DNA from 2 places in the Metabacillus sp. KJ11-3 genome. Region 1 is predicted to be linked to the other one. Evidence: riboswitches for the same ligand, from Rfam matches in the RefSeq annotation. Region 1 holds a riboswitch; the other holds the start of a gene.
The links. A riboswitch is a leader RNA that binds a small molecule or an ion and turns the genes downstream of it on or off. The one in region 1 is predicted to bind S-adenosylmethionine.
Positions count from the first base shown of each region.

Region 2: another riboswitch for S-adenosylmethionine. It lies ahead of mtnW (2,3-diketo-5-methylthiopentyl-1-phosphate enolase); the one in region 1 lies ahead of AC0L8O_RS17835 (methionine biosynthesis PLP-dependent protein).

Region 1 covers NZ_CM147865.1:3,589,616-3,597,817, reverse strand. The annotation lists gene AC0L8O_RS17875 (ATP-dependent helicase) at 1-274, opposite strand, end outside; gene AC0L8O_RS17870 (hypothetical protein) at 450-695, shown strand; gene AC0L8O_RS17865 (YetF domain-containing protein) at 745-1,419, opposite strand; gene AC0L8O_RS17860 (DUF3231 family protein) at 1,575-2,588, shown strand; gene AC0L8O_RS17855 (GNAT family N-acetyltransferase) at 2,607-3,041, opposite strand; gene AC0L8O_RS17850 (YjcG family protein) at 3,042-3,560, opposite strand; partial or broken gene AC0L8O_RS17845 (esterase family protein) at 3,645-4,369, opposite strand; gene AC0L8O_RS17840 (hypothetical protein) at 4,538-4,822, shown strand; SAM riboswitch class I at 4,952-5,091, shown strand; gene AC0L8O_RS17835 (methionine biosynthesis PLP-dependent protein) at 5,447-6,571, shown strand; gene metC (cystathionine beta-lyase) at 6,558-7,745, shown strand; gene AC0L8O_RS17825 (HTH domain-containing protein) at 7,895-8,202, shown strand, end outside.
Region 2 covers NZ_CM147865.1:2,787,099-2,795,300, forward strand. The annotation lists gene cbpA (cyclic di-AMP binding protein CbpA) at 1-587, opposite strand, end outside; gene abc-f (ribosomal protection-like ABC-F family protein) at 965-2,668, shown strand; gene AC0L8O_RS14200 (1,2-dihydroxy-3-keto-5-methylthiopentene dioxygenase) at 2,689-3,231, opposite strand; gene AC0L8O_RS14205 (methylthioribulose 1-phosphate dehydratase) at 3,276-3,896, opposite strand; gene AC0L8O_RS14210 (2-hydroxy-3-keto-5-methylthiopentenyl-1-phosphate phosphatase) at 3,893-4,555, opposite strand; gene mtnW (2,3-diketo-5-methylthiopentyl-1-phosphate enolase) at 4,552-5,793, opposite strand; SAM riboswitch class I at 6,005-6,116, opposite strand; gene AC0L8O_RS14220 (aminotransferase class I/II-fold pyridoxal phosphate-dependent enzyme) at 6,177-7,352, opposite strand; gene AC0L8O_RS14225 (carbon-nitrogen family hydrolase) at 7,455-8,202, shown strand, end outside.

The sequences.
Region 1 (8,202 bases):
GCTCAGAGTCGTTCTCTGTTGTTGTTTCATGAGTTGGTGTTTCTTCTTGTTTCGGAAAATCGACATGAAATTGTTTCTGGCATGTTTCATTTAATTCTCTGTTTGAGTGATAAAAATAGGGAGGATGGTTAATGCCTAAATACAGCTTCACCGGTTTTCCGCAGCACCTGCAAACAACAGCCTCTTTTAAAGATTCTTCATATATTCTTTGGATTTCCTGCTGAGGTAATTGTGTTAAGGAGATGATTGATTCCTTTATTTTTGCTGAATTCATTGTTGTCCTCCTCCCTTAAAATTGGATATTTCATCGTATGTATATAGAAATTTAGTATAAGCGAATAAATGAAGCGACAAAATCTATGATAACAGAACGAGAACTGAACGAAAAGTGAAAGAAAATGGTTTAACCTTCCATAGACACGGGAAATAAAGAATAAGAGGTGGTAAAAGTGGGATATATCTTACCGATACAACATGATACATACACTCAATACGCTAATCGATCTGTCTCAGTTAAACAACATTATGCATATGTTTTACCAACATCTGGAGTCACTCTGAATACTCGTCATCTCCGAGAAAGTTCACAGGCAGAACAACAAAAGTTTGCAGATATTTTAAAAGAAAAAATGAAGCAGAATAGCTATGTAGCAACATATACAGGAAAAGGAAAACACTTGAATGAATATGTTTAAATACGAAAAAGGACTGGTTTCAACTGAAACCAGTCCTTTTTTGATGATGTTAGAATGACTGAACGTGTAATCCTTTCCCTTCTAACCACTCTGCATAGAGAACTTCCTCTGTCCGAAAAATATTCTGTTGCTTTAATTGCTGCTCAAGCCAGGTGTAATTAAAACCAGCTTCAATTAAATTTTCCTTCAAAACTTTGCCGTCGCTAATAATTGTAATGGGGATATGAACTTTTTCTTGACTCACTTGAAGATCTGACTTGGTCGGATTTTCGAATTCAGCTTTTTTTAGAATACTAACAGTTCCATCTGTTTCAAGAATGGCATACTCCAACTCCCTAATCGAGAAAACACCCTTTGATCGAATTAAATGCTGTAATTGATTGATGTCCAGCTTACACTTTTTTAAGCTGTCTCTTTGTATTTGTCCTTCTCTAATAATAATGGTTGGCTTTCCTTCAAGAAATCCCCTTGTTTTACTCCACTTTTGCGTAATCATTTCTAAGATGAAGATGAGAAGCCCCCAAATAAAAACAGCATAAAATATTTCAGCAATACTAACGTGATCATCAAAAACGGCATTCCCGACCAATTCTCCTAGAACAAGAGCAGAGATAAAGTCAAATGTTGTAATTTGTGTGATTTGTGTTTTACCTAATATTCTTGTGATAACAAATAAAGCAATAAATCCAAAAAATAGTTCAATCGTTATTTGTCCAAAATGCATGTTAAAAACCTCCGTCACACACGTCCATATATAGTATCTTTAGCGTCATAATAGTTTTTATACTATAAGAAATAAGAGAGAAAGAATTGAAATAATAAGAGGAAAGATAGGAAAGAATATAAAAAAATTCTTCATTGGCCGAAGGAGGGGTATACGTGTCTGAAGATTATAACAAACTTACCTCAACTGAAATTGCATCACTATGGACGACCTATATGAATGAGAGCATGGTAAAGACAATGTTATCACATATGCTGATTGATATAGAGGAGAGTGAGATAAGAGCAGGGGTTCAACAATCTTATGATATAGCAAATCATAATTTAAATTTTTTAACAGAATTTTTTCGGAAACATAAATATGCAGAACCGGTGGGGTTTACAAATGAAGATTTATATACAAATGCACAAAAACTATACTCCGACACTTTTATCCTTATCTATATTAATCACATGTCAAAGGTTGCCATGCTTGGGTATTCAGGTTGCTTAGCAATGTGTGTACGAGAAGATACAAGACATTTCTTTACGGAGTGTTTGCAAAAGGCGGCAGAATTATATAACTCCACACTTGAAATTGCTGACAAAAAAGGATTTTATGTCAAAGCACCGTACATAGAAGTACCAGAGAACAGTGATTATGTGGAGACGAAAAAATATCTTAGTGGATTAAATCCTTTTTCAGAGAAACGCCCATTAAACGCGATTGAAATTTCTCATTTATACATGAATATCCAAACCAATTCAATCGGCAGTAAATTATGTTTAAGCTTTGGACAGACATCTCAAAACAAGGAAGTACAGGAATATATGATGAGAGGAAGCGAAATTTCAAAAAAACATGTAAAAATCTTTACGAAAACATTGGCTGAAAGTGATATCCTAGCACCTGGTTCTCCGGATGTTTGTGTAAGTGATTCGACATCACAAACTTACTCAGATAAATTAATGATGTTCCAAATGTCATTGCTTAGTGCAGCAGGTTCAGGTAATTACGCAACAGCGGCAGTAGCAAGTCAACGAGCGGATTTGGCAGTAAATTATGAAAGGTTATCTATAGAAATTGCAGACTTTGCAAAAACTGGCGCGGATATTATGATAAATAACAATTGGCTGGAGCAGCCGCCGGGTTTGAAGGATCGCAAAAAGCTTGTAAAGAAGGATAAATAGAAAAAAGCTAACCCAATGTTAGCTTTTTTCTATTTCCTTGATCATCGTCACATGAGGAATACCTGCGTCCATAAACTCATCAGACACAACCTCATAGCCTAACTTCACATAAAAAGGAATTGCATGTGTTTGTGCGTTAAGCTTTAGTTTGCTTACACCTTGCTGTGTTGCAATTTCTTCTAATTTTTCAACAATCATTCGGCCGGCGCCGTTTTTGCGGCTTGTTGATAAAACACAGATTCTTTCAAGTTTGCCTATGCCGTCAACAACTCGCACCCGTCCTGCACCGGCAGGCTTTTGGTTGTCATCATATAGCACGACATGTGTTGCCTCATCTTCAAGTTGATCAATTTCTTCTTCTACTGGAACTTGTTGTTCATCTACAAAAACAGTGTATCGTACTGAAAATGCATCATCTAGTTGTTCTTTTGTTGTGACTTGTTGTATGTTCAATTATTCGCTTTCCTTTCCGAGTAAAAATGTTTCGTAGACAGTCCAAGTACCGTTTTCTAATTGGTATAAAAGGTGAAAACGATCAATAACCTCTTCATGACGAATGTCCAACATTTTAAGATTTCCCAACACATCTGAATGTTCGTCGTCTGATAGTTTTTGACCAATTGTTATATGTGGAACAAATGCATACTCCGGATTGCTATTCAGTGATCCTGTATGCAGCTTTTCATGGAGAGCTTTAAGCTCATCTGTCGGGTCTACTTTTAAATAAATGACGTTATTCACAGGTGAAAAAGAGCTTACCTTCTTAATGGAAATGTGCAAAGGTTTTGTTGCATTAGCGATGTCACGTAACTCTTTTGCGATAGCTTTAATTTCAGTATCATCTGCATCAAATGCTGTTTTTAACGTTAAATGCGGTGGAACTAAAGCGTAATTCGTGTCATATCGTTTACGATATGAATTGGCAAGATCCTGTAGTTTTTTAGATGGAAAAAGGGCAATTCCGTATTTCATGTCATTCCCTCCTAACGAGTCATTGTAATGTTAGTATATCAAATTTTTGAAAATAAACATATGTACGTATGATGTGTCTGAAAATTACTCAAATATTTGCTTGAAAATCGGCGTTAAAGAAGGCTGCCAATACTTCCATGTATGATCGCCATCAAATTCTTCATAGGTGTATGAAAATCCTTTTTTTCAATCGCTTCTGCAAGCTTGCGGTTTGGTGTCACAAAATCAAGGATCTCACCATGAGTTGTTTTTACAGCTGTTTCTTTCTTTCCGATTTGATGATAAACAATTGGACGGGTAGATGAAGTAAAGTTTTCAACTGCTTCCAATACACCATCATTAACAAATGGGGATTGCAAAATAAGTTTACCAAAAATATTTGGATACATTAAGCCTGTCAGCAAGGAAACGGATGCCCCTAAAGAATCCCCGATAAGAGCACGGCCGTAGCCAATTTGGTAGGTTGGAAATTCTTCATCCAAATATGGAACAAGCTCATGTGCAAGAAAACGTATATACTGCTTAACCTTAACTCCATCAGGATGATATTTATCTCGGCGGTCATCGACATCTTTGTATGGAATTCCTACAACAATAACATTCTCAATTTCTTCTTCTTTCATGAGTGCTTCGAGTTGTCTGCCAACCCGGCCCAGCTTGAAATAATCCTGACCATCCTGTGCAATTAACAAACTATACTTATATAAAGGAGAAAAATTTTCCGGAAGATAAATAAGCAATGTTACTTCTTCCTCTAAAGATGCTGAAAAAAAGGAACGCTCCTTTATAATACCTGTTTGTTTACTCATCATTTCCCTCCTTAATGTATATGTTTGAAACCATTTTCTATTTTAACACGCCTGAGTGGATTCATCCTTAAAAATGCAAATAGAAAGATAGAGAAAAAAGGTTTGAAAAAATGGGACAAGGGAATGTACATGGTAAACCTATTAAAAAAGAGTGAAAGGAGAATCACAATGAAAAAACAAGCCTTATCAAAGAGGACAGTGGTTTTATCCGGTGTTGCGCTATCGACAATAGGTGTTACTTCTTATTTATTAAAAGATGAGAAACGAAAAGATAAAATGAATTATGGAATTCAGCGTATAAAAAATAAAGCAAAAATCCTTTTATCTAGGAAAGAACCAGTTATGGAAAAAGCCGGACATCCCGATCCTTATGATATAGAAGATAATTCAATGGTTGCAGAAGGATCTATGTACTCTGTTAATTATTTTAATGAAAAATCGAAATCTAAGTAGAAGCCGACAAAACGTCGGCTTTTTACGTTCGAATAATTATACAAATCAAACTATTACAATAATTGTATTGCATTCTAAACTCGAATCATGTAAAGTAGTAAAAAAAGTAAACCAAACAATTTCATATATTTCTTATCAAGAGAGGCAGAGGGACTGGCCCTATGAAGCCTCAGCAACCGGTTCATAACGAGTGAAGATCTGGTGATTGATATTTATTTTCTTAGAATATACCTATGTTGGTTTTTAAAAGCACCGACAGATGATGAAAAATGAAGCGAACAAAGCGATTTTGTTTGTTCGAAGCATTTTTCATCATCTGTCGCTGGCTTGCATCGCAAGCCGCAAGCATTGCGTGCTTCTAAAAACCCACTTAAACAAATTAAGTAGGTTCTAAGTTCATAAGTAAATATTAAGCTAACAGATTTTACGAAAGATCTTCCACGAGTGCCAAGGTGCTAAATCCAGCAAGCCACACCAGCTTTATGCTTGAGAGATAAGAAGAAGCGCACTCAAAACAACACAGTCTTCTTCTTAACGGGGAAGACTTTTTATTTTGCCTTAGAAGATAAGGAACGCTTTCTCTCATGTCCATAATGATTAATTCAAACTTTAGGAGTGACAAACATGAGCAAACGAATTGAAACGAAATTAGCCCAAATTGGTAACAGAAGTGAAAATGTAACAGGTACTGTAAACCCTCCAGTTTATTTTTCTACAGCATATCGTCATGCAGGGATTGGAGAATCAACAGGGTTTGATTATATACGTACAGGAAATCCAACCAGATTGCTTGTAGAGCAGGCAATTGCTGACTTAGAGCATGGTGATCGGGGATTTGCTTTCAGCTCGGGAATGGCTGCCATCCAAACGATCATGGCTTTATTTCAAAGTGGAGATGAACTAATCGTCTCATCTGATTTATATGGTGGAACATATCGATTATTTGAAAGAGAGTGGAGAAAGTACGGACTATCTTTTCAATACGATGATTTCACAAATCCAGCGGAAACAGAAAAGTTAATCAATGAAAAAACAAAAGCACTATTTATTGAAACACCAACAAATCCATTAATGCAGGAAACAGATATAAAGGAATTAGCAGCAATTGCAAAAAAACATGAGATCTTAGTGATTGTGGATAATACCTTCTATACTCCTGTTCTTCAAACACCAATATTAGTTGGTGCTGATATTGTGATTCACAGTGCAACAAAATATTTAGGCGGACATAATGATGTACTTGCCGGTTTAGTTGTAACCAAAGGGCAGGAACTGAGTGATGAGTTTTTTCAGCACCAAAATGCGATCGGAGCGGTGTTATCTCCATTCGATTCATGGTTATTAATGAGAGGGATGAAAACATTATCTCTTCGTATGAGACAGCACCAGCAAAATGCTCAGCAGGTTGCACAATTTTTAGAGGAGCATCCTGATGTACTCGATGTTCTTTATCCGGGAAAAGGTGGAATGCTTTCTTTCCGTTTGCAGGATGAAGCATGGGTAAATCCATTCCTTAAAAACTTGAAAACCATTTGTTTTGCAGAAAGTTTAGGTGGTATTGAAAGTTTCATTACGTACCCGGCTACCCAAACACATATGGACATACCTGAAGAAATTCGCATTGCAAATGGTGTCTGTAACAAGTTATTGCGTTTTTCAGTAGGTGTTGAGCATGCGGAAGATATTATAGAAGATCTTACACAAGCATTTAAAGCAATGAAGGGAGCTGTAGCAGTTGAGCAATCATAATTGGTCATTTCAAACAAAACTACTTCATAATGAATCAAAGGTGGATCATAGCACAGGATCGGTAAGTGTGCCTATTCACCATTCTTCCACCTTTCATCAATTTAATATTGATGAGTTTGGGAAGTATGATTATGCCCGTTCAGGAAATCCGACACGCGAAGCTTTGGAACAAGCTATCGCAGAATTAGAGGGTGGATCAAGAGGGTTGGCATTTTCTTCAGGAATGGCTGCTATTTCAACAGCATTCTTATTATTATCGCAAGGTGATCACGTATTGGTCACCGAGGATGTATATGGCGGGACATTTCGGATTATTACAGATGTATTAACTCGTTTTGGAATTGAGCATACATTTGTTGATATGACAGATCTTCATCAGGTTGCATCTGAAATTAGACCAAATACGAAAGTGATCTATATGGAAACACCTTCAAATCCGTTGTTAAAGGTAACGGACATTCAAGGTATTGTGAATTTAGCAAAAGCCAATAATTGTTTAACCTTTTTAGATAATACGTTTTTGACACCAGAACTTCAAAGACCATTAGAGCTTGGTGTGGATGTTGTGCTTCATAGTGCAACGAAGTTTTTAGCAGGTCATAGTGATGTACTTGCAGGACTTGCGGTTGTAAAAGACCCTGAGCTTGGGGATCGCTTATATAAACTACAAAATGCATTCGGAGCAGTTCTTGGTGTGCAGGATGCATGGTTAGTTCTTAGAGGGTTAAAAACATTGCATGTAAGATTGCAGCAATCACAAGCTTCCGCATTAAAGATCGCTGAGTTTTTAGCTGACCATCCAAAGGTGGTTGAAGTATACTACCCGGGCTTAAGCTTTCATCCGGGACATGATACACAGCGATATCAAGCAGACGGACCTGGTGCGGTTTTATCATTTAAACTAGCGGATGGAGATGCAGTAAGAACGTTGGTGGAGAATGTTGAGCTTCCTGTTTTCGCTGTAAGCTTAGGAGCGGTTGAATCAATTCTTTCCTATCCGGCAAAAATGTCGCATGCAGCAATGCCGCCAGCTGAACGTGAAAAACGTGGGATTTCTGATGGATTGCTTCGATTAAGTGTAGGGTTAGAAAAGGTGGATGACTTAATTAAGGATTTTGATGCAGCATTGGAGAAGCTTCCGACTGTGAAGAAGAAGGAAAATGTGAATGCATAAGTTAAGAAGAGAGCTAACTTTTTGTAAAATGGACCCTATAAAATAGACAGTTTTAAAAAAGAGGCTTGTCCTTGAATTTTTTACTGACTCTGTTTTGCAGGGTCTTTTTTTTGTTATATTTTAATTATTCAAATAGGTGAGGGTGTAAAATGGGGAAAAACAAATTTTCAGAAGAACAACAAAAACAGCTACTGTCCAATCCTTTCATCGAAAAAGTAAGTGATTCAAGTATATCTTACACAAAAGAATTTAAAGAACGATTTTATCAGGAATACCAATCTGGAAAAGGACCATCGGCTATTCTGCGTGATATGGAAATTGATCCTACTCTTTTAGGGAAAAGAAGAAAGGACAGTCTAGTTCAAAGAGTTAAAGATTATGCAGAACGAATAGATGGCTATCAAGACATGAGAGGTAAAAATTCTGGTCGTCATTCCATTAAGGAATTATCAAATAC
Region 2 (8,202 bases), 800 kb from region 1:
TCTAATTTCTTCACGACTTTTTGAAGTTTTTGATCAGATAAATCTCCAGATAAATTTAAAATGATCCTTCTAATATACTCATCACCATTATCTAATGTTAACAAACCTTCGATATTAATATCTTTTACAGCAGTTACTAAATCCTTTATTGCACCTTTATGCTCCTTCGTACCAACTGTTAAAAGAACTCCCCCGGTTTTCATTCCGAAAGAATCTTCTAATACATCCATGATATTTGAATGAGTAATAATACCGGAAAATTCATTTTGTTCATTGATGACAGCTAGGAAAGGCAACCGGCGAATGGATAAAAATGTTTTAAAGAAAGAATCGTCTTCAAATATGTATGCATCTTGATTTTTAATGAATGGCTCAATTTGATCTGTTTCCTTTCCATTATGTTCAACAAAATGCTCCAATAAATGGACTTTATAGATGAAACCAACAAATGTTTTCCCATCATCCTTTAAAACGGGTATTGACCTATACCCTGCTTCCTTTAAATATTCATATGCTTCCTTGACAGTCCATTGACTTTCACAATATTTAACTTCAGCTTTGTTCACATAATGATAGCGAACTTTCATAACACAGCCCCCTTGAAGTGTAATTGATAAAAACTTATCATAGCCCTACTTAATAGTAAAGGGCATTTGAAAATATCCGTTTTCCATGTATATGATATGGTGTTGCATTTTCTTTTCCTGTTACATATAATAATAGTAATAAAAACGGAAAGGGTGAATGTTGAGACAATGAAGTTCTAATCTTTTTTTCAGGCTATTATTATTCATTTATTTATTGAATCTTAATATTACCTAGAGAAATTGGATTAGTCTGCATTCTTCAACATTATACATCCCTTATGAAACTTTTTGATATGTTCTTCCATATCAGAAGCCTTTTTTCATATGCATATGTATTTTTAAAAGAATGATCTCTCTAGGGCTAGGGAGGTTTTTTTATGCTTACAGTACGGAATATTCACAAACATTTTGGTGATCTACAGATTTTAAACGATGTTTCCTTTGAAATAAAAAACCAAGATCGAATTGGGTTAGTTGGTATAAATGGTGCAGGAAAATCAACACTTGCCAACTTGATTTACGGCAGAATAGAGCCTGATAGCGGCACAATCGTAAAAGCTCCCTCACTTAAAATTGGTTATTTAAAGCAATCCGTCGATTTTCAATCAGCAGAAATGTTACATCCTTCTAGTGAATTTCTAGAAAAGACAAGTGAATTAGGACTTTCAAAATACCAATCGTGGGATCATGACCGCCTCTCACATTTAAGTGGGGGTGAAAAACTTAAAATTGCTTTAGCTGAAGTTTGGTCATGTCATCCACATATCCTTTTACTTGACGAACCTACGAACCATCTGGATTTTCAAGGAATTAATTGGTTAATCGAACAACTTAAAACCTTCAAAGGAGCTATCGTTGTCATTTCTCATGATCGTTACTTTTTAGATCAAACTGTTGGTCATATTTTTGACCTGGAGAACGGACATCTTACAACTTATGAAGGAAATTACACTTCTTACTTTAATGAGAAAAAGAAACGCAGAGACGTTCAATTCCATCACTATCATAGCCAGCAAAAGGATATCGCAAGAGTTGAAGCTCAAATGGAGCAATTACAACATTGGGCAGGAAAAGCTCACCGTACAATGCGTGATCAAGAAGGAATGAAAGAATTCCATGGTGTGAAAGCGAAGAAAATAGATCGTGCAATGAAGTCAAAAATGAAAAGACTAAAAAGTGAATTAGAAAAAAATAAGGTTGAAAAACCTTCTGAAGAGAAAAACATTGCATTTCAATTTAAAGCAAACGAAAAAAGAGGAAACCGTATCATTGAGGCAAAAGACCTTATGAAAAAGTATCAAACAAGAATGTTGTTTCAGCAAAGTCATTTTTATATTAAGCATGGAGAAAAAATTGGTATTTATGGACCAAATGGTTCAGGGAAAACAACATTAATAAATATGTTAAGGGGAAAAGAAACAATCACATCAGGTAATTTAACTATTAGCTCCTCACTTAACATCGCAAGTTTAAGTCAGGATGTTGCAGATATGGATATCTCGCAAACAGGTTTAGAAGCATTACAGATCTCAGACCGGACACAACTACTTAAAGCCAGAACAACTCTGGCAAATATGGGAATGGACGCAGAAAAACTGAGTCAACGAGTTGGAACTTTAAGTCTGGGAGAGCGGACAAGAATTAAATTAACAAACATGCTAGTTAATGAATACGACCTCTTAATCCTGGATGAACCGACAAATCATTTAGATTTAGCATGCCGAAATCAATTAGAAAAAACATTAAAAGATTTTTCCGGAACCATTCTTATCGTTTCTCATGATATCTATTTTTTACAACATGTTTGTGATAAACTGTTAGTTTTCGAGGATAAAAAAATTAAACGTATAGAAATGTCGATTGAAGAGTATGAGAAGAAACGAACTACACCTCAAAAATCTATTTCTTCTAGCCAAAAGGAAATAGAAGAAGAATTATTGAGAGTGAACACAGAAATTTCTGCGGTACTTGGTGAGCTTAGCTTATTAACACCGGATTCTGAAAAATATGCAATATTAGATCAAGAATTTCTAAAGTTAACAAAGAAAAAACAACACTTATTAAAAAAAGCGGAGAAATAAAATCTCCGCTTTTTTTCGTCTTATTTAGTTAATTCTTGCTCTTCCTTAAAAGGATGTGCCACCCATCCCTCAGTTTCAATAAATAAACGAACAGCTACAACTTGACGATCTTCCATTAATGTAAAGAAATGAGGATTTCCTTCTGGTACAGATATAACATCTCCCGCTTCCAACTCTACATCAAAATATCCTGTTTGCTCGTCACCTTTGATAATAAAAATCCCATGCCCCGCAGTAATTGCACGAACCTCATCCTCAGTATGTGTATGAACATTTTCAAACTTCTTTAATAGCTCTTCTAGGTTTGGTGTCGCATCTGATAATGCCACGATATCCCAAGTCTTGTATCCTCTTCTTTCAGCTAAATCTTCAATTTCCGCTTTATAAGTTGTTAATATTTCTGATTTTTCTTCATCATTTAGAACGAATTTTTCAACTAAATGTGATGGAAGTTTGCTCATATCCCAATGCTCATATAAAACACCTTGTTTTTCTAGAAATGAAGAAACCTTCTCTTGACCTTCTATAACTTCTTTTGTGTTTCTTACTTTAATAACTGCCATTCTTTTCTCCTCCAATATATTAAATTGTTATATAACATTCATTTTTAGCGCACTGCTTTCAAAGCCATCAATTTAAGATGATAGGAAAACAAAAATTCACTAGCTTCTAAGAATTTTTTCGCTTCTAATGCATCCCTTCCCCATACAGTAATACCATGATTACGAATAAGGACTGCACCTGCATCACCTTTAACATATTCACTAAACTCTTTTGCTAATGTAGGAATGTGAGCATGATTATAAATGATTGGAATCGTAAACTCTGCATCTTCATCCCACAAACCATAAGCTTTTATAATTTCCTGACCTTTAAACGTGATCTTTTCATTATCACCATACAGTTCGGAAATGACATTGTTATCGACTGTATGGACATGAAGGCTGCAGCCAGCATCCGTGTTATTAAATATTTCAACATGTAACAGCGTTTCAGCTGATGGCTTTAAGTGAGTGTCATGGACCGGCTGACCGGTGCTATCTACAAGCAAAAAGTCTTCGCTCGTTTCCTTTGTTTTATCCTTTCCACTTGCCGTAACAAGAAACGAAATAGGATCACTATTCACTTTTATAGCCAAGTTACCACTTGTTCCCGGGAACCACTCTCTCTTAGCTAGCACTCTTTTTATATCAGCTAGTTCATCCCAGCGTTGTTCTAGTAAACTCACACACTCACCTCCTCAAACTGATCCAAAATGTTCACCACTTCATAAAATGTAGTAAAGGACTGATGTGGTAACTCTAAATCTATACATTTTTTTAATAACAGATCCCTGGCAATCACAAAGTCCGCCAATTTTGCAGCCTGTAAATCTGTTATTGAGTCACCTATTACGATCTTCTTCTGATTCTCATTTGTAAGCTGACGAATAAGAGACGGCTTACAGCATCCACATTCATTTGCACATAAATCATCACAGCTGTTTGGCCATTCAATTACTATTTTTTCATGAGAAAAATTAGCCACATTACAATAAATTTGATCTTCTTGAACTAATCCGTGAAGAAGAGGATAAACAAAAAAGTCAATTCCTCCACTGACAATATAAAGTGGAATATTTTTATCGATTGTATATTGAACGAACTCACTAAAGCCTGATCGGATTTCAGCATGATTAAGGATATAATCCACAATTTGCGCCTTTGATGAAGAAGGAAGTAATTGAAACATCTTGCCTACTCCTTCTTTTATGGAGATTTCCTGGGATAAAACCCCTTCTTTAAGAGCATTCCATTCAGGTGGAGCGAACTTTTTCATAATAGCTATAATGTTGTCTGTCTCAGTGATTGTCCCGTCAAAGTCACAAATAATTACTGTGTCACTCATTTGCTTACCTCTTTTGCACCCCAAAGATCAATGGCAAGCTTAAGGTTCTCACTTGTTTCGGCAGCTTGCTTTAAGGAACTACCTGAAAGGGCAGCATCTATCGCTGCTCGGAAGGCTTGTCCCCCACCAATTGTTCCATTTGGATGTCCGTGTACACCGCCACCGGCATTAATCACAGAATTGATTCCAAAATCGTTCACTAATAAGGGGACTAATCCTGGGTGAATACCTGCAGACGGAACCGGGAATGCTTGCTTTAGCCCTTCTTGTTTCAAACAGTATTCCGCAATTCCGAGCGCTTCATTTCGATCTAAAGCAACACTTCCATATGGAGATGGAAATAAAGAGAAATCAGCACCAGACATTCTAACTAGTTTTCCTAATAGTAAAGAGCTGGAAAACCCATACAAACTTGATGCTGTTGAAGCACCACTAACAGCCGGATGTGCCATAATCGGTATATTAATTTCCGGATCTTCCACTAAACTTTGCATTACATCCAAACCATATGCAAACACATTAAAAAGCAACACGCTGGCTCCGAGCTCAGTGGCCCTTTTCGCTTTGTCTCTCAGCTCAAATGTTTTTCCTGTTAAGTTTACCGCGTATAATGCTTTACGTCCTGTTTCTTCAAATACTTGTTGTAATACTTCTTTACCAGCTGCAATTCTAGCATCAAAAGGTGTTAAAGGATTCTCAAAGAGGATTTCATCATCCTTTACTAAATCAACTCCACCCAATATTTGCTGCTTCAATTGGTCTTTTAAGTAAACAAGATCTCTACCAATGACACCCTTGAAGATACTCATTAGTAGTGGTCGATCATAAACTCCTACCAAGTCACGGATCCCAGGTATACCGAATTTTGGACCTGGAAATGCTTTCTTCACCTCTTCAGATAACTCTAAATCAAGAAGCTTCACTTCCCCATCAAGAGATAATTTTCCGAAAACAGTTGTTAAAATGGCTGGTATATCATGGCTATAATTTACGCTTGGATAAGCAATTTTGATGATTCCTTTTGTAACATGTTTCCCTAAAAATTGATTTGTTTTTTCACAACTATCAAGCTGACTGACTTCTAATACACGACCTTTATGGGCTTTTAATTGTTCTTGCTCAAGCAATGGAAGATCGGTCCATGAACCAACCGTTAAACCCAATGCAATGCCTTCGGCTTTTTTGTTTAAATTACCTTTTGGATCGTGTACAAGGTATGTAGCAATAACTTCACTCACTGATAACCCTACTTTCTCAATACATCTGACATTATCTGAATCTTTCTATTAATCATACTAATTTTAACATCTTTTATTACTCTATGCCATTTGATTCCTTCTGTAAATCTTGAACATTTCGTTTCATATACGGATTTAAAATTAATACTAAAAAAGCCCCTTTGAATAGATCAAAGGAGCTTTTTGTACGTACAAATGTATAAAGCAATTTCCCTTATCTATCAGCTTATGCTGCAAGAATTAGCACCGTGCTTAACATTGTAATGTTTAAGTCGGTTGCCGGGCTTCATCGGGCCAGTCCCTCCACCTGCTCTTGATAAGAACGAACGTTCAATATATTAAATTAATAAGATTATGACAGAACAAAATATAATCTGTCAAGATTAGAAAATATTTAATTTCTTTATTCTCTCAACTGCTTCTTTTAATCTTTCTTCAGATGTAAGTAAACCAACCCTCACATACCCTTCACCATACTCTCCAAATCCAACACCTGGTGCTACAACAACATGGGCATTCTCAAGCAAAAAATCCGAAAATTCTTGAGAAGATTCAAATTGTTTTGGTACAGGTAGCCATGCAAAAAACGATCCAGCTGGTGCGGTTACTTTCCACCCGATATCAAGGCATGCTTCTATTAATGCATTTCGTCTAGACTCATATAATTCATTTAATTCTTCTACACATGTTTGCGGACTTAATAAAGCATGTGCAGCCGCTTCTTGGATTGCACTAAATACACTTACATACATATGGTCCTGCAGCAAGTTTATCGCCTCAATAACAGATGGGTTACCTACTGCAAATCCAACCCTCCAACCGGCCATATTAAATGTTTTAGAAAATGTGTATATTTCAATTCCAACTTCTTTCGCACCCTTTGTTTGTAGGAAACTTTTCGGTTTTTTCCCATCAAAGCCAATCGCACCATATGCAAAATCATGAACAACACAAATATTATGGTCATCTGCAAACTGAACAGTCTCTTCGAAAAATTCTGCTGATGCTGTTGCTCCAGTGGGATTATTCGGATAGTTAATGAACATTAATTTTGCTTGTTTTACGACATCTTTTGGCAAACTTTTATAATCCGGTAAAAACTTATTTTCCTCCAACAAAGGCATTACTTCCATTTTTGCCCGAGCTAATTCTACACCTGACCAGTAATCAGGATAACCTGGATCTGGTACAAGCACAACATCCCCCGGATTGAGAAGACATTGAGGAACCTCAACTAACCCTGCTTTTCCTCCAAAAAGAATGGCCACCTCTGATTGCGGATCAACATCCACTCCATACTCTCTCTTGTAAAAAAGAGAGACGGCTTCCTTTAAGAAGGTCTGACCCCGAAACGGAGAATACTTGTGGTAATTAGGATTCTGCACTGCCTTTTCCATCGCTTCTACGATATGTGCCGGTGTTGGCTGATCAGGATTTCCCTGCCCTAAATTAATCACATCATGTCCTTGTTCCATAATATCGTTAACTTTTTCAACAAGACTTGCAAAAAACTGCGTTGGTAATGAAGTTAATAATTCTGATTGCTTATATATTTTCATTTTTAGCACCTACTCAAAAAATTCTTGAAATTCTAGTCACAAATCATATATTGTTAGTAACAACTTGTAAAGTAAAAATTTTATAATGAAAGTGTGAACAAAATGAAATCTATCATTACATGTATTCAATTAGACATTAAATTCGGTGATCCAGACTTTAATTATCAACAAGTAGAAGAAAAGATTGCACAAGCTGTTCAACAAGAAGATTCAACAATCGTCGTTCTACCAGAGCTATGGACAACTGGATATGATCTAACTCGCTTAGATGAAATCTCTGATGAAAATGGAGAAAAAACATGCTCATTTTTGCAAAAGCTTGCAAAAAAATATACCATACACATCATCGGTGGATCCATCGCAAAAAAGAGTGACAAGCATGTTACAAATACGATGTTCATTGTGGATAATAATGGGCAGCTTATCCATGAATATAGCAAACTTCATCTATTTAAGCTTATGAATGAACATCACTACCTTACTGCTGGAAAGGAAAAAGGACTATTCGACCTTGACGGCATGAAAGGTGCTGGAGTCATTTGTTATGATATTCGTTTTCCAGAATGGATTCGTGCGCATACCACAATGGGAGCAGAGGTATTATTCGTTGTAGCAGAGTGGCCAATGCCTCGTCTTCACCATTGGAAAACGCTGCTGCTCAGCAGAGCAATAGAAAATCAATGCTATGTAGTAGCATGCAATCGGGCAGGAAGTGACCCAGATAATGAATTTGCAGGACATTCACTTATTATTGACCCATGGGGAAATATCTTAGCTGAAGCAGATGAAAATCCAGGTTTAATCTCAGCTGAACTGGACATCAACATGGTGAAACAAGTTCGCAGTCAAA